DNA from 4 places in the Gracilibacillus saliphilus genome. Region 4 is predicted to be linked to each of the others. Evidence: riboswitches for the same ligand, from Rfam matches in the RefSeq annotation. Region 4 holds a riboswitch; each other region holds the start of a gene.
What was found. A riboswitch is a leader RNA that binds a small molecule or an ion and turns the genes downstream of it on or off. The one in region 4 is predicted to bind S-adenosylmethionine.
Positions count from the first base shown of each region.

Region 1: linked by a shared signal. The riboswitch ahead of GHT08_RS04500 (phosphoadenylyl-sulfate reductase) and the one ahead of GHT08_RS01525 (PLP-dependent aspartate aminotransferase family protein) in region 4 are both predicted to bind S-adenosylmethionine.
Region 2: linked by a shared signal. The riboswitch ahead of GHT08_RS10735 (MetQ/NlpA family ABC transporter substrate-binding protein) and the one ahead of GHT08_RS01525 (PLP-dependent aspartate aminotransferase family protein) in region 4 are both predicted to bind S-adenosylmethionine.
Region 3: linked by a shared signal. The riboswitch ahead of GHT08_RS05395 (PLP-dependent aspartate aminotransferase family protein) and the one ahead of GHT08_RS01525 (PLP-dependent aspartate aminotransferase family protein) in region 4 are both predicted to bind S-adenosylmethionine.

Region 1 covers NZ_WJEB01000002.1:49,371-54,980, forward strand. The annotation lists gene GHT08_RS04495 (assimilatory sulfite reductase (NADPH) flavoprotein subunit) at 1-1,047, opposite strand, end outside; gene GHT08_RS04500 (phosphoadenylyl-sulfate reductase) at 1,107-1,835, opposite strand; SAM riboswitch class I at 1,906-2,019, opposite strand; gene GHT08_RS04505 (aldo/keto reductase family protein) at 2,140-3,084, opposite strand; gene GHT08_RS04510 (DUF2200 domain-containing protein) at 3,285-3,638, opposite strand; partial or broken gene GHT08_RS04515 (YvbH-like oligomerization domain-containing protein) at 3,752-3,862, opposite strand; gene GHT08_RS04520 (lysophospholipid acyltransferase family protein) at 4,015-5,211, opposite strand.
Region 2 covers NZ_WJEB01000011.1:56,330-61,939, reverse strand. The annotation lists gene GHT08_RS10745 (pyridoxal phosphate-dependent aminotransferase) at 1-903, opposite strand, end outside; gene GHT08_RS10740 (iron-containing alcohol dehydrogenase family protein) at 908-2,008, opposite strand; SAM riboswitch class I at 2,146-2,256, shown strand; gene GHT08_RS10735 (MetQ/NlpA family ABC transporter substrate-binding protein) at 2,338-3,135, shown strand; gene GHT08_RS10730 (methionine ABC transporter ATP-binding protein) at 3,154-4,188, shown strand; gene GHT08_RS10725 (methionine ABC transporter permease) at 4,178-4,852, shown strand; gene GHT08_RS10720 (alpha-hydroxy acid oxidase) at 4,862-5,610, shown strand, end outside.
Region 3 covers NZ_WJEB01000002.1:257,763-263,372, forward strand. The annotation lists gene GHT08_RS05390 (SGNH/GDSL hydrolase family protein) at 1-754, opposite strand, end outside; gene GHT08_RS05395 (PLP-dependent aspartate aminotransferase family protein) at 1,361-3,031, opposite strand; SAM riboswitch class I at 3,108-3,219, opposite strand; gene GHT08_RS05400 (Hsp20/alpha crystallin family protein) at 3,374-3,829, shown strand; gene cls (cardiolipin synthase) at 3,912-5,354, shown strand.
Region 4 covers NZ_WJEB01000001.1:320,811-326,420, forward strand. The annotation lists gene GHT08_RS01505 (hypothetical protein) at 1-145, shown strand, start outside; gene GHT08_RS01510 (peptidoglycan recognition protein family protein) at 158-1,036, shown strand; tRNA gene GHT08_RS01515 (tRNA-Arg) at 1,488-1,560, opposite strand; gene clpP (ATP-dependent Clp endopeptidase proteolytic subunit ClpP) at 1,818-2,414, shown strand; SAM riboswitch class I at 2,751-2,865, shown strand; SAM riboswitch class I at 3,063-3,170, shown strand; gene GHT08_RS01525 (PLP-dependent aspartate aminotransferase family protein) at 3,261-5,057, shown strand; gene GHT08_RS01530 (aliphatic sulfonate ABC transporter substrate-binding protein) at 5,084-5,610, shown strand, end outside.

The DNA of each region.
Region 1 (5,610 bases), on a different contig from region 4:
CTTCTCAGGATCTGTTACTAATTCTTGAAGTTTTTCATGATGAAAATAAGTGCTAGCTTTCTCTAATAAGCCTTTCGTAAGTCTCGTAATCTCAAAAATGGAGGTTAGAGCTTCCTGAACGGAGCGAATTTCCCCTTGTTTATTAATGGGTATAGTTTGTTCAGCATTCCATTTAAGCTCTTCAATAATTGCTTGAACCAGAGCAGGGTCATTCTTTGGATAAATGGCTAAACAATCTCCCGGTTCATAGCTGAGGTTAGAGCCTTCCAACGAAATTTCAATGTGCCTTGTTTCTTTATTTGACCCCTTACCACTAAGAACGATGTTATCTAATACTTCAGCAGAATAAGGATTGCTCTTCGAATAAATCGGCTGTTCTGCAGGGGCTGGATGAGTATCGACGGTTTCTGTGTTGTTTCCGGCATCTTTTTTTAGAATGCCGATTACTTCTGATATCCATTCGTCAGCAAGTTCTTCGTAATCGACATCACAGTCAACACGTGGATGAATTCTAGTTGCGCCCAATTCTTCTAGCCGTTTATCAAAATCTTTACCAGTCTGACAGAAATGCTCATAGGACTCATCACCAAGTGACAAAACGGAGAAATTAACATTTTCAAGCTTAGGAGCTTTGCGGCTGTGTAAAAATTCATGGAATTGAATCGCGTTGTCAGGTGGATCTCCTTCGCCGTGAGTTGCTGTAATAATAAGTAAATCTTCTGCTTCTTTTAGTTTCTTCGGTTTAAAGTCATCCATGGCAGAAACTGTTACGTCTCTTTGGATATCCTTTAGCTGTTTGGATAATTGCTCTGCTAGTTCTTGACTGTTACCCGTTTCCGATCCGTATAAAATGGTGACGGTTCGGGTTTTAACCTGTGTAGGAGCTGGCTGTTCAACCGGTGTAACACTTTGTGATGATTGAGACTGAGAAGCGGCCAAATATCCAGCTAGCCAATTTTTTTGTGCGTCTGTCAGTGTTGGCAAAATTTGATTCAATATTTCCGTCTGTTTTTCATCAAACGGACTGTTTACTACTTGTAATGTCAACATTTTCACCTCTTTTAATTAATCCGATAGATTTACTTGAGTTTGGCTATAAAAAATAATCACTTCGTTGATTGTGGAGTAGCATGTAGTCCACATTCAGTTTTTTGAAAGTTGGCCCATCGTCCTGATCGTTCACCATCCGCATCTGTAACTTGTGTAGTACATGGTATACAACCGATGCTAGGGTAATTTTGGTCATGCAGCTTGTTATAAGGTAATTGATGTTGCTCAATATATTCCCACACATCATCCCAGGACCAATGAATTAATGGACAAATTTTAATGGACTGAAAACGGTCATCCTTGTTAATAAAGTTGGTATTGGCTCTTGTTGGAGATTGTGACCTTCTTAATCCTGAAATCCAGGCAGTTGCTCCACTAAGTGCGTCTTCCAATGGTTTAACTTTTCTAATGTAACAACATTGATCAGGGTTCCTGCTCCACAACGCTGATCCATATTGTTCTCGTTGTTCATCAACAGTGAGGGAAGGCTTCTGCATAACGATATCTAATGACGGATAACGTTCTTTAACCTCATCAATCAGGTCATATGTTTCTTGGAAATGCAAGCCAGTATCTAAAAATACTAATCTAGCATCTGGTTGGACAGTTGCAATCATGTCAATTAATACCATACTTTCTGCTCCAAAACTACAGGCATAGACTAAAGAGTTGCCATACGATTGATAAGCCCATTCAAGGATCTTTAGAGCTCCTTTGGTAGGATCTTGTTGGTCGGGAGTCTCATTGTTCAACGGGCTGTCATAAAAATTTTCATAAGTCAGCATGTGTTGCTTCCTCCTCATTAAAAAACCTTCTTATCATTTGATAAGAAGGTAAGCAATGTGTAATCATTCCTTCTTATCTTTCGGGTTCAGTTTATGCTGTCCCGCAGGATTTGGCACAGTGTTATCTTTTTAACCTGTTGCCGAGGTTTCTTAGGGCCTGCCCCTCCACCTCTCTGGATAAGAATTCCATTTATTGTCCGTTTAATAACATAGTATACATTATTAATGTAAAAGTCAATGAATTTATTGTAAAAATTGTAAAAAATAATACCAAGTAACTAGGAATTACTTGGTATAGGTACTTTTACTGATTTAATATATCCTCGACCTTAGCAATGGTCTCTTGGGAGAGTTTAACACCAGAAGCTTTAGCGTTTTCTTCAATTTGTTCTGGTTTACTTGCACCGATAAGCGCACTAGATACGTTGTCTTGACGCAAGATCCAGGCAATCGCTAATTGTGCTAATGACAAGTTTTCGTTTGCTGCGATTACTTTTAATGCTTCCATTCGTTCTAAATTCTTCTCGGTTAATACACGAGATAAATCTAAGTTTTTTTGAGCGGCGCGACTATCTTCAGGAATTGCTTCTCCTCTTTTATATTTCCCTGTTAATACACCTTGGGCAAGAGGTGAGAAGACAACCTGGCCGATGCCGTGTTTATCGCTTACAGGGATGACTTCTTTCTCGATATAGCGATGAAGCATACTATAATTTGGCTGATTGACAACAATGCGATCTAGCAATTTTTGGTCTGCAAGATGAACAGCTTCTGTCATTTGTTCAGCAGTCCATTCACTGACGCCGATGTATAATACTTTTCCTTGGCGAACAAGATCATCCAATGCGCGTAACGTTTCTTCTAATGGTGTATCTGCGTGGTAGCGGTGACAATAATAAACATCGACATAATCAAGTCCTAACCGCTGCAAGCTGGCATCACATTGCTCCATAATATGCTTGCGGGAAAGACCTTGATCATTGGGGCCATCGCCCATTTTGCCAAATACTTTTGTGGCAAGGACATAGGAACTGCGTGGATATTTTCTTAAAGCTTTTCCTACAATTTTCTCTGCTTCCCCACGCATGTAGACATTGGCTGTATCAAAAAAGTTAATCCCGAGGTCGTAGGCTTTATCAATAGAAGCCTCAGCATTCTTTTCCTCGACATACCCACCATATGTAAGCCAGCTGCCTAAACTAATTTCGCTTACTTTCAGACCGGTTTTTCCTAACTGACGATATTGCATGAACTATAACCTCCTGTTATTAAGCGTTTACAATATTATAAAGGAATGAGAGAAGAGAAGCGAATAATCTGTTTGCGATGAAATTAGCTGTGTCACCCTGATAAGTTTTGCTAATGATCAGAGGCGGTTAAAACCTTCGGTGGTCATACTGTACAGTTATTTCATCATTTCTACCAAAGTAATTACATATCTACTTAGCATTAAGATTTTCGCAAAATTTTCTCCATTGCTTTTCCTTTTGCTAATTCATCGATCAGCTTATCCAAATAGCGAATTTCCTGCATCGTTGGTTCTTCGATATCTTCTACTCGGACACCACAGACCACACCTTTTATCATAGCCCGCGAAGGGTTCAATTGGGGAGCTTCCGCGAAAAAGGTCTCAAAGTCTGTCTGTTTTTCCAGTAGTTCTTCTAACTCTTCCTGGCTATATCCTGTCAACCAACGGATGATTTCATCGACTTCTGCTTTCGTACGTCCTTTTTTCTCTGCCTTCTTAACATAATGGGGATAGACACTTGCGAAGCTCATTGTATAGATTTTATGTTTGGTCATGATACACACCCTCTGTTTTATAATTTTCTTTATTTTATCACGAAGAGTAATCGGACAAAACCTAACACAGTGGTTAGTATTTCCGATAACTAAGTTACTAATGTTCCGATGTATTAAATGCTTGGATCGCGTGAAATCAACTTAAGTTGTTTCTCGAAAATGTCTCCAAAGTCTGTTCTATTGTTTTCGTTATAAGGGGAATTAAACCAGTCAAAAGTGAATTTAGTTGCTTTTTCTCACCCGCCCGAGAAAAACAGCAATCATCGAAGTAGGAATAGTCACCTTGCTGAGCAATGGCATTCGCGTCTTCAGTACGGTGGCTGTAGCTAAAATTATCGATAAAAAATAAAATCCATTATAAAATTCCAAGTTTCTGTCATGAGGGTTGCTCCTTTATAGCGAGTCTTGCTTTTAAGTGTTGAATCAATTGTATCCACATATAAGCAGATGCTCTTGGATTGGTGAAAGTGATGCGGAAAAGTGTGTCGTTGACAAAGAAATCTAGTTTATGGTGGAAAAGAATGTTTATCCCTTCCATATCTTCAAAAGAGAGGGACTTTGAACTGCCATCAGCCGAGTAGATATGGATTTGTTCGTGATCTAATCGGATCGTTCCCTTCATTACTTTTTTGAGAGGTTTTTGTTCAATAGATTGATAGAATTCGACCCGCTCCTGGATTTCAGAAAGAGTATCTGTTGTCAGAGATAATTGGTCAAGGTGCTGTTGTTGCCACTGTTTCCACTCAAAAGGTGTAGCAAAATAAAGGGCACCATCAGAATGAAAATATCCTTGTTCCGTCAGATGAACTTGGTAGTTGCAGTTATCACACTTAAATGTGTCATGATCAGAACGCATATTGCCGATTGTGTGGCATGACGGACAAGTAAAAAGTAACCTTTCTAAATAATGAGCGATATATTTGCTGTGATAGCTATAGCTTTTATTCTTTTGCCAGTTCATTTCATCGTGATATAAAGACTTGGTTAGCTGCTCATGGATTGTGGAGACAGATAAGTCTGCTATATCTTCGGCGTCCCAGATTTTGTTGAAACTGAGTTCAATCGTGCCTTTTCTGCCACCATCACCCCATCTTGGGTGTGTTAAATAACCGCCTTTTATTTGTACTGCTACAACAGGGATTTTAAGTAGCTTTACTAATTTAGCAGTGGAATAAATGATTGGCTCTGTTACACCATCCCAGTTGCGACCTCCTTCAGGAAACAAGCCGATGACGCGGTTGTGTTGCTTAGCTTTTAAGACATTGCGTATAGTGCTCGTATTATTTTTGAATTTTGTTTTAGGAATTGCACCGGTATAATTTAATATTTTTTTCAGTAAGGGATTGCGAAATAATGGTTCACCAGCGACAAAAGCGATGGGTTCATCGACAAATAGGTTGATATATAATGGATCCCAATTGTTCACATGATTACTGACAATTAAATAAGGAGGCTTTAAATCTTTTGTATCATTCTGTGTAACATGGAACGTAGTAATTCTATGTAAATGGAGACGAATAGCTGATAATAATAGATGTTTTACCCATTTGTTAGGCTTTTTCTCTATGCTCATTTTACTACCTCTCTCTGCTCTTTCATTAGTGACACATTATTATTATACTATTATTCGAAGTGTAAAGTGAATATACGAGTGAAGGGGAACGTTTTTTAAATATGGAAAGAAAGTATAAAATCAGCGTAATGACCGTGATAAAATGAAGTAGTGTATTGGCAGCCAATTCTTGTCAGAAGTAATAAGTTGACTTTTTACAATGACAAGTTGAAAATCGCTATTTGTAGGTGAAAACAACCGTGTTACTTCATGCTAGCGTTGTAGAGCATGATAATAGCCGATGGAAAGGGAAGTGGGCAGCCGGAGTGGTGATAAGCTGTTCAAGTACGTCATAATGATTGCTAGAGAATTGCTAAAGCTTTAGCTGTTAGTCATAAGTACTAAAAGGTTTACTCAGTT
Region 2 (5,610 bases), on a different contig from region 4:
CTGATAGGTATTGTTTAATTCCGCTATGGCACTTTTGCCTTCGTCTAGTGCGGTTTTCGCAGCGGATTGAATAGCACCGAAAATACTGACATAATAGTGGTCCTGTATCAATTCAATTGCTTCAATAACTGACGGATTTCCAACAGCAAAGGCTACCCGCCATCCGGCCATATTAAATGTTTTCGATAAGGTATACATCTCGATGCCTACCTCTTTTGCCCCTTCTGATTGTAAGAAGCTTTGTGGTTTGTCCCCTTCAAATCCAATTGCTCCATATGCAAAATCATGGACGACACAAATCTGATTTTGTTGAGCCACCTCGATCGTATCGTCAAAGAAATTCTTCGTTGCAGTAGCAGCTGTTGGATTGTTCGGATAATTTAAGAACATTAACTTTGCATTTGCTAAGTCTTCATCTGAAATCTGTTGATAATCAGGTAAGAATTGATTCTCTTCTTTTAACGGCATATGGATCGGAATCGCATCAGTTAGGGCAATACCTGACATATAATCCGGATAGCCAGGGTCAGGTACTAATACCTTTTCTTTTGGATTTAATAGACACTGGCTAATTTCCACAAGTCCGGTTTTAGAGCCGAACATGATCGCAACCTCTTTATTCGGATCAATATCTACTTGATACTCTCTTTGGTAAAAGTCAGCTACTGCTTCTTTTAAAAAAGGGTACCCTTGAAATGGGGAGTATTTATGAAACTTAGGATTTGTACTAGCCTCTTGTAGTGCCTCAACAATAAAATCAGGTGTTGGTAAATCAGGGTTACCTTGGCCAAGGTTAATCACATCATGCCCTTCTTTTATTAGTGCTTGTGTTGTTTTTACTAACTTTGCAAAGAATTGTTCTGGTAATCTTTTTAATGCATGGGATGGTTCGAACTCTAACATTTCATCACACTCCGTTTAGGTTCCTTTCGTTATTTCGAATGAATTCTTCCAATTGAAATACAGCTTCTCGTACTACATTAGGATCTGAAACATTCATAAAATGGATCGATTCTTTCGGCTTCGTAGCACCTTTACTTAGTAAGTCTACTTTTTCCTCTGTAATTTCTGCTACACCGATATCGTGTAGACTGGTTGGTAGTTGTAGACGATGATAGAAAGGTAGTAATTTTTCGACTTCATCAAGTCTTTTTTCGATTGCTAATTGAACGAGAACGCCGTAAGCAACTTTGTCGCCATGTAAGATAGCATGTGTTTCAGCAAGGTGTGTTAGACCGTTATGAATCGAATGAGCCCCAGACACTCTACCATAATGGTCACCAAATCCGCCAACCATTCCACCTGCCATTATGATCGTTTCTATCGAACGTAAAAAGGAATGATTGTACGATTGTTGATCAATTGCTGCTAGTGCCTCTTCGCCCTCATCGATCAGTACATCACGACAAAGCTTAGCTGCATATAAAGCGATGTCTAATGAAACAGGCTTTTCGGGTAACTCGCGTGTTAAGACATCTGCTTCATACCATTTCGCGATTGTATCCCCAATTCCAGCACGGAGATAGGCTCTTGGTGAGTCCAAAATCACGTTAGGATCTACTAGTAACATATAAGTGCTACTGTTGAAGATAATGTATTCTTGAAAGTTGCCATTCTGATCATAGAAGACTGATAGTGGTGTCCATGGTGCGCAATTCGATGCTAACGTAGGTATTAAAATAGTTGGTAAGGTTAAACGGCCTCCACATGCTTTGGCAATATCTAATATTTTTCCGCCACCGATACCGATCACAGCTGTTGTTTCTGATTTAGTTAACTTTTCAATTCGCTCTACTTCATGGTGTGAACACTCTCCGTTATAAGCAATAAATTGGCAAGGTAATGAAGGATCTGCAAAATATGTTTTTACTTTCGTCCATGATTGATCACCATGAATCACAAGTAGCTGGTTAAACTTGTGCTCTTGTAACAAATCAAATAGATCATGTAATATACCATTTCGGCATTGATAGTAATTAGGTGCGCCTTTGATATGTAATGTGTCCATGTCTTCACCTCGATGATTGTGATATGGTAAGAAGTATGCCATTGGAACGAATAAGTGTCAATCTAAATAGAATTTTCTGAAAATGGGTTGACTTCTATACTTTAGTTAGCTATACTCTTAGAATGAAAATTGAATGATTCTTATCACGAGTGGCGGAGGGACTGGCCCGATGAAACCCGGCAACCATCTATATTTCAATAGAAAGGTGCTAAATCCAGCAAACAGTTGAACTGTTTGGGAGATAAGAGAAAAACTATGAAAATAGGATTCTCTATCTCAAAGGAAGATAGGGATTTTTTTATGGAATTTTATATTAGGGGGATAACAACATGAAGAAGCTTGTAGGATTTATTAGTGTAGCAATCATTCTTGTTTTAGCAGCTTGTGGAGGAGAAAATGCTGATGATGGTGGCACATTAGATGTCGGTGTAACGGCAGGACCACATGAAGATATTGTAAATCAGGTAAAAGAACTGGCTGCAGATGAAGGATTAGAGATTGAAGTGCATGTATTTAACGATTATGTGATGCCTAACACAGCTTTAGACGAAGGCGAATTGGATGTGAATATTTTTCAAACGGAACCATTTATGAACACTGCTCGTAATGAAGGTGATTTAGATTTAGTTAAAGTAGCAGATACAGTAAATTTCCCAATGGGGATTTACTCTGAACAATATGCTAGTTTGGAAGAATTACAAGAAGGTGATAAGGTAGGGTTACCAAATCATTCTTCAGGTGAGCCTCGTTCATTAATGTTACTTGAAGATGCTGGTTTAATTGCATTACCAGAAGATGCAGACATGACTGTAACAGTTAAAGATGTGCAAGATAATCCATTAAATTTAGAATTTGTACTACTTGAAGCATCTCAAATTCCTAGACAGTTAGGTGAGGTGCAAGTTGCGGCGATTAATACGAACTATGCACTAGAAAGTGGTCGCGTTCCGGCAGAAGATTCTCTTCATATGGAACCAAAAGACTCACCATGGGTAAACATTGTAGCAACAAGAGAAGAGAATGTAGAAGATGAACAGATTCAGCAGTTGATTGATATTTATCGATCAGAAGATGTTAAACAATATATAGAAGAGAATTTCGCCGGGTCAATTATTCCTTCTTGGTAAGAAAGGGGCCGATACAACATGATTGAATTTAGCAACCTAACGAAAGTTTTTCAAGACAAAAAAAGAGAAGTAAAGGCCCTTCATAACGTATCACTAAAAGTGAAGGAAGGATCTATTTTCGGTGTAATTGGATATAGTGGAGCTGGTAAAAGTACGTTGGTAAGAATGGCTAATTTGTTAGAAAAGCCAACTTCTGGCCAAGTTTTATTTGAAGGTCAAGATTTAACCAAGTTAAGTGGTACTCAATTAAATGAAGTAAGACAACAGATGGGGATGATTTTTCAATCCTTTAATCTTTTAAAAACAGGTACAGTTTATGAGAATATTGCATTGCCATTGAAGCTAACGGGCGTACCAAAATCGGAGATTGATAAACGTGTAGAAAAGTATATTCAAATAGTAGGTTTGCAGGATAAGTTAAAGGCTTATCCTGCGCAACTATCTGGGGGACAGAAGCAACGTGTGGCGATTGCACGTGCATTAGCCCATGAACCGAAAGTATTATTATGTGATGAAGCTACAAGTGCACTTGATCCAGATACGACCGAAGCCATTTTAGAATTATTAAGCAAGATTAATAAAGAATTAGGCATTACGATTTTGTTAATCACACATGAAATGAATGTGGTGCAGAAAATTTGCCATGAAGTAGCTGTGATGGAGCAAGGCGAAGTAATTGAGCAAGGGTCTGTAATTGATGTCTTTTCGAAACCAGAAACAGACACAGCTAAACGGTTTATTCATTCTCTATTTAATGATGATATTCCAGGTGATTTGTTGAAGAAGTTGAAAAATAATGGCAAATTAGTTTCACTTTCGTTTATAGGTGATGCTGCTGGCGATCCAGCTCTGGCTACAGTTACAAAAAAATATGATGTATTTCCGTCTATACTAGGAGGAAATATTACAGATTTAAAAGAACGCCCATTCGGACGTTTAATTGTCCACCTAGATGGAACTGAAAATGAGGCGCAAAAAGCGATCGATTATTTAGAGAAAAATGGCGTAATCGTAGAGCCTTACACAAAAGGAGGGGCATACCATGTTAACTAGCATTACAGATTTTATCAATAATTGGGGAGTTGAAATTTGGGAAGCCTTTATTGATACGATGATCATGGTGAGTGTCTCCTTAACACTTTCGATTATTATTGGTTTACCATTAGGTGTCTTGTTAACGTTAACTGGACCTGGTAAAGCATTAGAGAATCTAGTTTTATATCAAACCCTAAATGTTATCATTAATATACTACGATCGATTCCATTTATTATTCTATTATTTTTTATTTTACCTTTTACGGAGTTAGTAGCTGGTACAACGATTGGTGTGCAAGGTGTAATTGTACCATTAGTAGTGTTTACTGCACCTTATATAGCTCGTCTAATGGAGTCGAGCTTACTAGAAGTTGACCGAGGTGTAATTGAAGCTTATGAAGCAATGGGAATCAAGGCACGTCATATCATTTGGCACGTTCTTATTCGAGAAGCACGCCCATCGATTATATTAGGCTTAACAATTGCGACAATCGGCCTTATAGGGGCAACTGCTATGGCTGGCTTAGTTGGTGCTGGTGGTCTTGGTGATTTAGCATATCGATATGGTCATTTACGTTATCAAACTGATATCATGTATGTCACAGTTATTATCTTAATTATTTTGGTGCAAGGTGTACAAACGATCGGAAACCGTGTATCAGCTAAATTGAAGAAAGATTAAGGTGAGTTTATGACAGTATCTTTTCCGATCCGTTTTCAAGAATTAGAACAACAAGCCAAAGATCGACTTGATCCAAAGATTTTTGATTATATTCAAAGTGGTGGTGGCAGAGAAGAAACGTTGCGAGCAAATGAAACATCTTTCAGAAAGTGGCAATTAGTACCACGATTTGGAGCAGATGTTTCAACTGTTTCATTGGCTAAAAAGATTGACGGTGAGACAATTCAGTCACCTATTATGTTGGCTCCGGTTGGAATGCAAGCTCTCGCTGATACAAATGGTGAAAAAGCAAGTATATGCGCTGCTCACAAGTATGGAATACCATTTATCGCAAGTACGGTATCATCCTATTCACTTGAAGAGATAGCCGAAGCATGCCCTAATGCAGACCGTTGGTTTCAATTATACTATCCAAATGATGAAGCATTAGTTAAAAGCTTTGTTCAACGTGCCGAAGAAGCAGGTTACCAAGCGATTGTCGTAACGATTGATATGGCAACGCTTGGCCATCGTGAAAAAGATTTAACCAATCAATACTCGCCATTTCGTTTAGGAAAAGGCATGAGTAATTATACGAATGATCCTACTTTTCAATCATATGTAGCAGGTCTTTCACAAGCAGAAATACAAACAGAAATGCAAAAAGTATTTTTTAAGCCAGGATTAAATTGGCAAGATATACAAGAACTGCGTAAGGCAACATCACTTCCGATTTATATAAAGGGAATATTGCACCCTGATGATGCGGAAATGGCAGT
Region 3 (5,610 bases), on a different contig from region 4:
CCTGCATGGGAATATAATGAACCTGTTCATATTGATTGGTAACTTGTAAACTTTCATTATTCCAACGTGTCAAAATCTGATTTAGGGCTTCAATATCACCAAAATATCTCTCGAAAGGGTTGAAAAAGCCTAACAGGTAAATCTCAGCTTCTGGTTGTACTGATATAATGTGATCTAATATTTCTGATAAGCGCTCACCATATGGTCCGCGTCCTTCGCTGAAAGGTTCTTCTGTTAGATTCATAAAATTATCTTTCATAATTTGCATAATATCATTTGCGCCAATTGTAATAAGAACCATATCTGCTTTTGCTAAAGATTCGTTAATCTCAGGATTCTCCTGTAGTCTTTTTAACAAATGATCTGTACGATTACCACGTTTGCCAAAGTTATCAAATGTAACATCGATATCTTGTTCGTCCAATCGTTCATCTAAAATACCAATATAACCACCATTGCCTGTTTCATCGCCAACCCCTTGGGTTAAGGAATCGCCAATTGCAGTAATATGTGTATCTTTTTGAAAAAAGCTAAGTGCCTCTCTTACTGCGTTGCGTACGTTTTGGCTAAGTGATTCTTCTTCTTCTTCCTCTTCACTTGTTTCTTGTTCTGTCGTCTCTTCTGCTGTTTCTTCACTAGGTTGTGAAATAGATTCATTTGGTTTATTATTATTCGTTTGGAAAAGCAATAGAAAGATAGCGATTCCAGCAACGAAAATAAACATCATAAGAAAAATGAACACCTTTTTGCTCATTATTAACACCTACAATAAAAAGTCTCTTTCTTGATTATACCCGTCTTTTATATTTGTTAACAGAAAATCTAAATATAACACAAACCGCGAAATAAAGTGGACTTCCAAGTGAATTTTGGGCAGAGCGCGGACTTTGTTCCACTATTTGTGACAATAGTGCCGTTTTTAGAGTAGTCGCGGACATCTATTCCGTTATTCATCGAAAATAGAACTAATGGAAGCCGAAATGAACCAAATAAGGGATTCAATGTCCGGTAACATTGAAAAATAGGTGATTTTCAGTCAAATAACGTACTTAATGTCCGCTTCGTAAATGTTAGGCACCTAGATAAATGATCACTGGTTCGCAGTATGTATCTATTTCGAATCAAATAATTAGAGCAGAGCTCGACAATTAATCTTTGGTTATGTGTTACAGGATATGCAGTTCATGGGCTGAAAATGCTTGTTTTATATAATGGTATGTATTGTATCACACTAAAGATTTTATGGTAAATAGGAAAATGTGCTGTAAATAGAATAAGACCGCAAGCCATATAAAAGGTCTGCGGTCTTATGTATTTATATTTATCTTGGGGAGATAAATAACGATGTTCAGGGAGAAAGTTATTCTCCTCGGCGTAAGCGATCTGCTTCTTGGAACGGACATTTATCTTCAACGATAATTTGTCCGTTTGCTTCCGCCTTAGTTTTCGTTTCCTTATCTGTTTGCTCTTTGGCAAACCAGACAATTTTTGCTTGATCAGTATATGCAGTTGCTGCTTCCTTACTATCGGTGACAAATAAAATATCGATTTCACCCTCTGCAGTATTTGCAGAAACAATTTGATAACCTAATTTATTCAATTTAGTTAGTGCCTCTGAATCTTCGCTATCACCTGCTACCGCAATTGTTTTCGGACGGATATCGCCATTCTCTCGAGCTAATGGAGATGAAAGAGCCCATGCAATGGCTTTCTCTGTATTTGGCTCGATCGTCGGTTCACTATTTGTTGCTTTTGCAATTGCCTGATCCAGGTCTGCAATGATATCATCTGCCGTTTCAATTCCGACAGATAAACGAATTAATTCTTCTTTAACACCGGAAGACTCTAATTCTTCATCATTTAACTGCTGGTGTGTAGTAGATGCAGGATGAATTATTAATGATTTAGCGTCACCAACATTGGCCACATGAGACCATAGATTAATATTATCTATCACTTGACGACCTGCTTCTCTACCACCCTTTATACCAAAGACGATAATAGAGCCGAAATGGTTACACAAATATTTTTTTGCTAATTGGTGAGACGGATGATTTTCAAGACCAGGATAAGATACCCATTCAACTTGCGGATGGTTTTCTAAGTAATTTGCAACAGCCTTCGTGTTCTCACTATGACGCTCAATACGTAAATGTAACGTCTCTAGTCCTTGTAAGAAATAAAATGCATTTTGTGGACTTAAAGATGGACCGATATCTCGTAATAATTGTACCCGCAATTTAATGGCAAATGCAGGTGGTCCAATATCAATTCCAAAACGTATACCGTGATATGTTTCATCAGGTTCAGTGAAGCCAGGGAATCGTTCATTATTCCAATTGAATCTGCCGCTATCTACGACAATACCACCGATCGATGTTCCATGGCCGCCAATCCATTTAGTTGCGGAGTGTACTACGATATCAGCCCCCCAACTAATGGGCTTACATACATATGGCGTTGCGAAAGTATTATCAATAATTAATGGTACACCTTGTTCATGCGCGATTTCAGCAACAGATTCAATATCAAATATATTCAAACTAGGGTTTGTAATTACTTCACCAAAAATTGCTTTTGTTTTAGGTGTAATCGCATTTCGGAAATTTTCTGGATCTGTTCCGTCTACAAATTTCACGTCAATACCGTATTTAGGCAATGTTTTGTTAAACAAATTAAAAGTACCACCGTATAAATTACTATCTGCAATAATTTCATCCCCTGCATTTGCAAGGTTTAAAATAGCTAACGTAATAGCAGATGCACCAGATGCTGTACCGACTGCTGCTACGCCATCTTCTAACAGGGCAATACGTTGTTCGAACGCATCAACTGTTGGATTCATAATCCGAGAATAAATATTGCCCATTTCTGCTAAAGCAAATAAATTCTGTGCATGTTCCGTATCGTTAAATACGTAAGACGTAGTTTGATAGATTGGAACAGCACGAGCATTTGTTGCAGGGTCTACTTGTTGTCCTCCGTGTAATAGATTGGTTTCACTACCTGGAAATTGGAACGAATTTGTCATTATGTACCCTCCTTATAAAATAAAAAACCTCTTCTTAACAAAAGGTAAGAAGAGGTTGAAAATACTAGTTGTCCTCCTCTTATCTTTCAGGTTAAACCTGTAGGATTTAGCACCTTTTCAATTTGATGTTCAAACTGACGGTTGCCGGGCTTCATAGGGCCTATTCCCTCTGCCGCTCTAGATAAGAGTTATTACTTATACAATTCGATTGTACTTATTATAAGTTATATATTGGAAACCGTCAATAAAAAATCAGAATATTAATAAAAATTAACGACAGGATCATTTGTCACTTTGATGCATAAAATAAAGTGGGAATTTTATTAGAAAGGAGTGAGCAAAATGGCACAAAAAGGTGGAATACCAGAGTGGGGAGAAGACTTCATTAAGAAATTAGATGCGTTTCTTTACGAAAAACCGACACGCAATGTGATGGAAACAATCGATAGTTTTTTTGAACAAGCAAAAGTACCGAAACAAATTCCTGTGGATGTTGCTGAAACAGAGCAAGAGTGGATCGTTAGTGTCGATTTGCCGGGGCTTCAAAAAGATCAAATACAACTGCGTATAGTAGGTAATCAAATTACAGTAATGATAGATCATCATGAGGAAACCGAACAGTATGATGAATCATATCATTATTATCATAAGGAAAGAAGACAGCATCGTAACGAACGCACTATTACATTGCCGTATGCAGTTGATAAAAGGACAGCCAAAGCAAGTTTCCAAAATGGAGTGTTAGAAATTAGAGGTCCTAAAACGAAAAAAGACAATGATTCGATTACGATCGACTAAGCTGATAGCGATTGCTATTAGCTTGGTCATAATTGTGCTATATTTATAGTGTGTAAGGTGTCAAGGGAAGGGAGGGCTTCATGTGGAGATTACACAACTGGTCGTTAGTTTTATCTTAATTTTTAATATTCTTTTATCTTTAACCATTATCTTTTTAGAGCGCAAAAATGCTACTGCTACATGGGCATGGATTATGGTCTTGACGTTCATCCCAATTTTTGGTTTTATTTTATATCTTATTTTTGGTCGGAAATTAAGTAATAAAACGATTTTTACATGGGATACAAAAAGCAAGCTAGGTGTCAAAACTGCTGTACAGCATCAATTGCGAGACATTGAAAATGGAGATTTCTTTATTAATGATCCTAGGATGTATCAATATAAAGATTTATTTTACTTGCATTTACGTAATAATGATGCCATCTTTTCACAGGATAACGAAGTTAACATATTTACCGATGGCAATCGAAAGTTTAATTCTTTATTGGAAGATATCGAAAATGCGACCGATCATATTCATTTACTGTATTACATAGTTAGATCTGATCATCTCGGTTCACGCTTAGCAGATGCGTTGATAAAAAAAGCAAAAGAAGGAGTCGAAGTCCGTTTTTTATATGACGATTTAGGTTCCCGGATGTTAAGCAGAAAGTTAATTCGAAAAATGCGGCATGCGGGGGCAGAGGTTGAAGGATTTTTCCCACCATTGATTCCGAAAGTTAATTTAAAGATCAATCACCGTAACCACCGTAAACTGGTTATTATTGATGGCAAAGTCGGCTATATAGGTGGTTTTAATATTGGTGATGAATATCTAGGGAAAGATAAGCGATTTGGATATTGGCGCGATACGCATTTGCGCATTACCGGTAGCGCGGTGAAGCATTTGCAAACACGGTTTATTCTGGACTGGAATCAGGCATCCCGTCATGATATTGAATATAATGAACGTTATTATATACCTGTCCCTGCTGGTAATGTCGGCATGCAAATTGTTTCAAGTGGTCCGGACTCCGAATGGGAACAGATAAAACATGGTTATATAAAAATGATTATGTCAGCAAAAGATTATATTTTTATACAAACGCCTTATTTTATCCCAGATGAAAGCCTGTTGGATGCTTTGAAGATTGCCTGTCTGTCAGGTGTGGACGTTCGGATAATGATCCCGAACAAACCGGATCACCCCTTTGTTTACTGGGCAACCTATTCCTATATCGGGGAAATGTTAAAAGCCGGAGCAACCGTTTATATTTATCAAAAAGGTTTCCTGCATGCTAAAATGATAGTAGTCGATAGCAAAATAGCATCGATTGGAACGGCAAATATTGATGTGCGAAGTTTTCGTCTTAACTTCGAAGTAAATGCTTTTTTATATAATGAAACGATGGCAGAAATGCTAGTTGATGAATTTGAAAAAGATATGGAGCACGTAACCAATCTTACATATTCTCTCTATCAACAACGTTCCTTATGGATTCGTTTTAAAGAGTCTATTTCAAGATTGATTTCACCGATTTTGTAGAAATTCGGACAAAGAAACAGAATCAATTTGCTGTACAAAAAAACATAAACTGCGCAGTCACGAGGACAAGGAATTGCTCACTACCATCATTCTTGACTTAGAGAGTGCATGCAAACCGCTCCGGCAGAATACTGCGCTTTCCGTGGGCTCGGCTTCAGCTAACTTGGTGAAGAAAGGCACTTCACCAAGTGGATCTTCAGCTCTCGCTGTCCCACAGGAGTCTCCGTATTCTGCCTACGCTATTTTTGTTCTCTAA
Region 4 (5,610 bases):
CGAAGATTTTATTAGTGGCTTAGAGGTATTGCTATTTGCTATTGCTGCATTTGCTATTAACGCTTATACCATTTATAAGAACCATTACAGTGGTAAGATAGCACAGCGACAAAATGCAGAATTGAAATCTAAAGGTTTAAAATAAGGAGGATAAATAATGGTTAAAATACAAGATTTACGCGGTAAAACCATGGGAGGTAACTCTAAACGCTCTAAAATCAAAAACATAGCACGTCACCACAGCGCAACAGATGTAGGTGACGTGTTTTCTTTTCAACGTCACTGGAAAAGTAAAGGTTGGGTAACAGGCGGTTATCATGAGATTATCTTACGTGATGGCACTGTACAACTCAACTATGATCCAAATGTAGTCACAAACGGTATCTATGGACACAATAACACCACGTATCATATCTGCGTGGTTGGTAATGGTAATTTTACACCAGCACAAGAAAAAGCATTTGATGAACGTGCTAAATACAACATGAAACGATTCAATCTATCTGTAAATGATGTGAATGGTCATAATGAATTTAGTGGAACAAATACCGCGTGCCCTGGTATTGATATGAAGAAAGTAAGGGCAAGACTAAAAGGATATAAAGTCGAAACACCAAAATCAAAAGTTAAATCAGAAACAACAACAAAAGGTACTATTGCATATATCCAAAAGACGTTAAATGACCGTTATGGATTGAAAATAGCAGTAGATAATATCTTTGGTCCTAATACCAAAAAAGCACTTGTAAAAGGATATCAAAGAGAATTAAACAAACAATTCAAACGAGGTCTTGCAGTAGATGGAATATGGGGTCCTAAAACAAAAAGCGCATCTGTTAATATCGAAAGAGGTGCAGAAGGTAATTTAACGTGGATCTTACAATCTATTCTCACATGCAAGCGATATGACACGTTAGGTGTAGATGGTATCTTTGGCAAGAATACAGAAAGTGCAGTAAGAGCATTTCAACGTGATAACGGTCTTGGTGTAGATGGAATAGCAGGACCGAACACATTTGAACAATTATTTTCTTAAGTAAGTCGTAAATACAATATAATTTATGTAGTTAAAGGGGCAGCGTGGAAAACTGCCCCTAAAAAGAAAAAACCACCCCATCACATCTACTGATATCCAAAGTGGAACTAAGGACTTCAATGTAATCAAGTGGTTTCCTCTAGCCGAAGACGGCCGTTTTATGTACTCTCCCGTCTTTGTTGCAAAATCGAATCCTCGAGACATTCTCATTTGCACACGTGATAACGCTGACGGGGAACGTTCCTTTCACGTACCTATATTATACCACACAAAAGAAAAAAACGCCACATAAAATGGCGGTGTCTAACCTTATACTTGTGTTTTTATTATAGCATAAAATAGTATTTTTAAAAGCTATGTTAGAAAAATGTTAGAATTCTTTGTTTTCCAAGTGAAAATACCAAGAAGAAAAAACGCTCAAAATCATTGGTATGACTAGTTTTATAGAGAACGCGCCCGGAGGGATTCGAACCCCCGACACATGGTACCGGAAACCATTGCTCTATCCCCTGAGCTACGGGCGCATAAAGTGAGACTACTATCAGTACAAGATTCACCCCATGATAAAAGGCGACAAGAATAATTATAGCGAATCACTCGTATAATTTCAATAGATATATCAAACTTTGATTATTTGATTCTGGAGGTTTAAATCGTTACAGTTAAGGGTAGGATGAAGTTAGAAAATCAAATCGTTTGACCTTTTTTGACCATTCCGTTAAGATAAAAATAGTTAGATTTCATGAATGAAAAAAGCAAGTGTTAAAAGGAGGAATTTTTCATGAACTTAATCCCTACAGTTATTGAACAAACAAACCGAGGCGAACGTGCATATGACATTTATTCACGCCTTTTAAAAGACCGAATTATTATGTTAGGTAGTGGCATTGATGATAATGTGGCAAACAGTGTTGTAGCTCAAATGCTATTTTTAACAGCTGAAGATCCAGATAAAGATATTTCCTTATACATCAACTCACCTGGTGGTTCGATTACAGCTGGTATGGCTATTTATGATACGATGCAGTTCATCCAACCGCATGTATCAACAATCTGTATTGGTATGGCAGCATCAATGGGTGCATTCCTTTTAGCTGCTGGTGAGCCTGGTAAACGATATGCATTACCAAATAGTGAAGTAATGATTCACCAACCACTAGGCGGTACACAAGGTCAAGCGTCTGACATTCAGATCCATGCAAACCGTATTATCGAAATGCGTAAAAAGCTAAACCAAATTCTAGCAGACCGTACTGGTCAACCTATTGAAGTAGTTGAAAAAGACACAGATCGTGACAACTTTATGTCAGCTGAAAAAGCTAAAGACTATGGTTTAATCGATAAAGTAATGGAAAAGAAGCCATCTGACTTAAACTAAAGAACCAAAAGCGACGGTAGTAACTCACCGTCGCTTTTTTTTTGCAGAAGGAGAAGTTGCCAGTAAGATCGAAAGGTTGCCAGTAAATACCCCGAAGTTGCCAGTAAAATCGAAAAGTTGCCAGTAAATGCCCCAAAGTTGCCAGTAAAATCAAAAAGTTGATAGTAAACGACCCAAAGTTGCCAGTAATAATGAAGAAGTTGTTAGTAAACAACAGTCACAGTCACATTTTTATTTGATATAATTTTCAGAAAACATATTGACATCATTTTGGCGCCATGCTAAAGTATTAAATAACGAAAGTGAAAAGCGAGTAAACAACTCGGAATTCTATACTTCTTATCGAGAGAGGTGGAGGGATCGGCCCTGTGAAGCCTCGGCAACCATTAAGTGAATCGTCCTTAATACAGGTGCCAATTCCACTAAGCGTATATGCTTAGAGAGATAAGAGAGCGAATATATTTATTCAGTCTCTCTATCTTTAGTATAGGGAGATTTTTTTACGTTAAAAAAGTATAAAATTTTAGCCGAGTGGTAGTTCGACGCAGTGAGAATTTTGAATGTACAAAGTTATAAGTAAAACTAAGGCTTTCGCCACTACTTGGTGATAAGCCAAGTTTTTCTTTAATGCTCAACTAAATAACATCACTCTTATCCAGAGAGGCGGAGGGACTGGCCCGATGACGCCCAGCAACCATTAAGTAACGGCTTAAAAGGTGCTAATTCCTGCAGGATATTTATCCTGAAAGATAAGGGGAAGACTACTGTTCTGTCAGTTAAAGCCTTCTTCTTATCGAAGAAGGCTTTTTTAATTTTCTGAATTTTAACTTGGGGAGGAAATAAATAATGACTAATTTTAAACGATCAACTTACGATCCGGAAACAATTCATCTGCATGGAGGGCAAGCACCTGATCCAACAACAGGGTCACGGGCAGTGCCGATCTATCAATCTACTTCTTACGTGTTCCACGACACAGAACATGCAGAAAGATTATTTGCACTTGATGAGCCGGGGAATATCTATTCGAGAATTGGTAATCCAACGGTAGATGTTTTTGAAAAAAGAATGGCACTACTAGAAGATGGGGTTGCGGCTGTTGCAACTGCTTCAGGGATGTCAGCTATTACTTTATCGATATTAAACTTAGCAAGTGCAGGAGATGAAATCGTCGCAGGGGTTAACCTTTACGGCGGAACGTACAATTTGTTCAATGTAACACTTCCGCGCTATGGCATCAACGTTAAATTCGTTGACCCAACAGATCCTGAAAACTTCAAAGAAGCTATTACGGATAAAACAAAAGCTGTGTACGGTGAAATCATCGGTAATCCAGGCTTACAAGTATTAGATGTTGAAAGAGTATCGGAGATCGCACATGATGCTGGTGTACCGTTAATTATCGATAATACTTTCGCAACACCATTTGGCTGTAAACCTATCACGTTAGGAGCAGACATTGTCGTACACTCTGCAACAAAATGGATTGGTGGCCATGGAACTTCAATCGGCGGCATTATTGTTGATGGTGGACGTTTTAACTGGAATTCTGAAAAATATCCAGCATTTACGGAGCCGGATCCAAGCTATAATGGTATCCGTTATGCAGTAGATTTCGGAACACTAGCATTTATAACAAAAGTACGTGTGCAATTACTTAGAGACTTTGGTGCCGCACTAAGTCCATTTAATGCTTTCCAATTGCTACAAGGACTAGAGACATTGCATATTCGTGTGGAAAGACATAACCAAAACGCACAAGAGCTTGCAGAATACTTAGAGAATAATGAAGCAGTGGAATGGGTTAGATATCCAGGACTTGAAAGTCACCCGTCTCATGAGTTAGCAAAAAGAATTTTAAATAATGGATTTGGTTCGATTATTGTATTTGGTATCAAAGGCGGGCGCGATGCAGGACGTGATTTAATCAACAATGTTGCACTGTGGTCACATGTTGCAAACGTGGGTGATGCTAAATCACTGATTATTCATCCGGCTTCTACCACACACCAACAACTAACAACAGAAGAACTTGAAAAAACGGGTGTTTCGGAAGAGTTAGTTCGTTTATCTGTAGGAATTGAATCCGTGCGAGATATCAAAAATGATTTAGATCAAGCATTAGTAAAGGCAACAGGAATTGGTGAAGAGAAAGAAAAACAAATTGTTGTTAACGATGAAGGTATTATTAAATGGGCATTAAATTCTCCATACGAACGATACATTGAAAATGGTGAAGAAGTAACGCGCCAAAAAACATTAGCTATTGTAGGTCTCAGTGGAAAAGAAGCAAGACCAAGTTACCGTCTGGCAAGAAAAATGCAAAGACTAGGTTACAAAATCATTCCGGTCAACCCGAGAGAAACAGAAATTCTTGGTGAGAAAGCTTATCCAGACTTAAAAAGTGTACCGGTTGAAATCGACATTGTACAAGTATTCCGTAGTCCAGAAGCAGCAGTAGAGATTGCTAAAGAAGCAATAGAAGTAAATCCCAAAGTATTCTGGCTTCAAGAAGGGGTTGTCTCTCCAAAGGCAGAAGAAGTAGCGCTCGAAGGTGGCTTGCAAGTTGTTCATAACCGTTGCACATATAAAGAGGCACAACGTTTAAGAGGAACGATTTCAACATATGCATGTGAAATTTAAGAAAAAATATCTGGGGGATATCTATCATGAAAAGAGTACCATTAATTGATTTAAGAAGTTTTCTTGCAATTGCAGCATTTGGAATTATTATTATTTTGGCAGTTGGCTGTTCATCAGACAGCCAAGCGGACGAAGGAAAACCAACTGAAATTCGTTTAGACTATGCTTATTATTCACCTACAAGTCTTGTATTAAAAGAATTTGGCTGGGCAGAAGATGCATTCGGCGAAGAAGATATTGATGTAAAGTGGGAACTAAGTCAAGGGAGTAACAAGGCAATCGAATTTTTAAACAGTGACAGTGTTGACTTTGGATCAACAGCAGGTGCAGCAGCACTTATCGCCAAATCAAATGACGTACCATTGGAAAATGTGTATATCTATTCCCAGCCTGAGTGGACAGCATTAGTTACTAATGAAGATTTAGGTATTGAAAAAATTGAAGATTTACAAGGGAAAAAGGTAGCAGCAACGCTTGGAACAGATCCATATATTTTCTTAGTTAGAGCACTTGACTCGGTGGGTATGTCTATCGATGATATTGAACTTGTGAA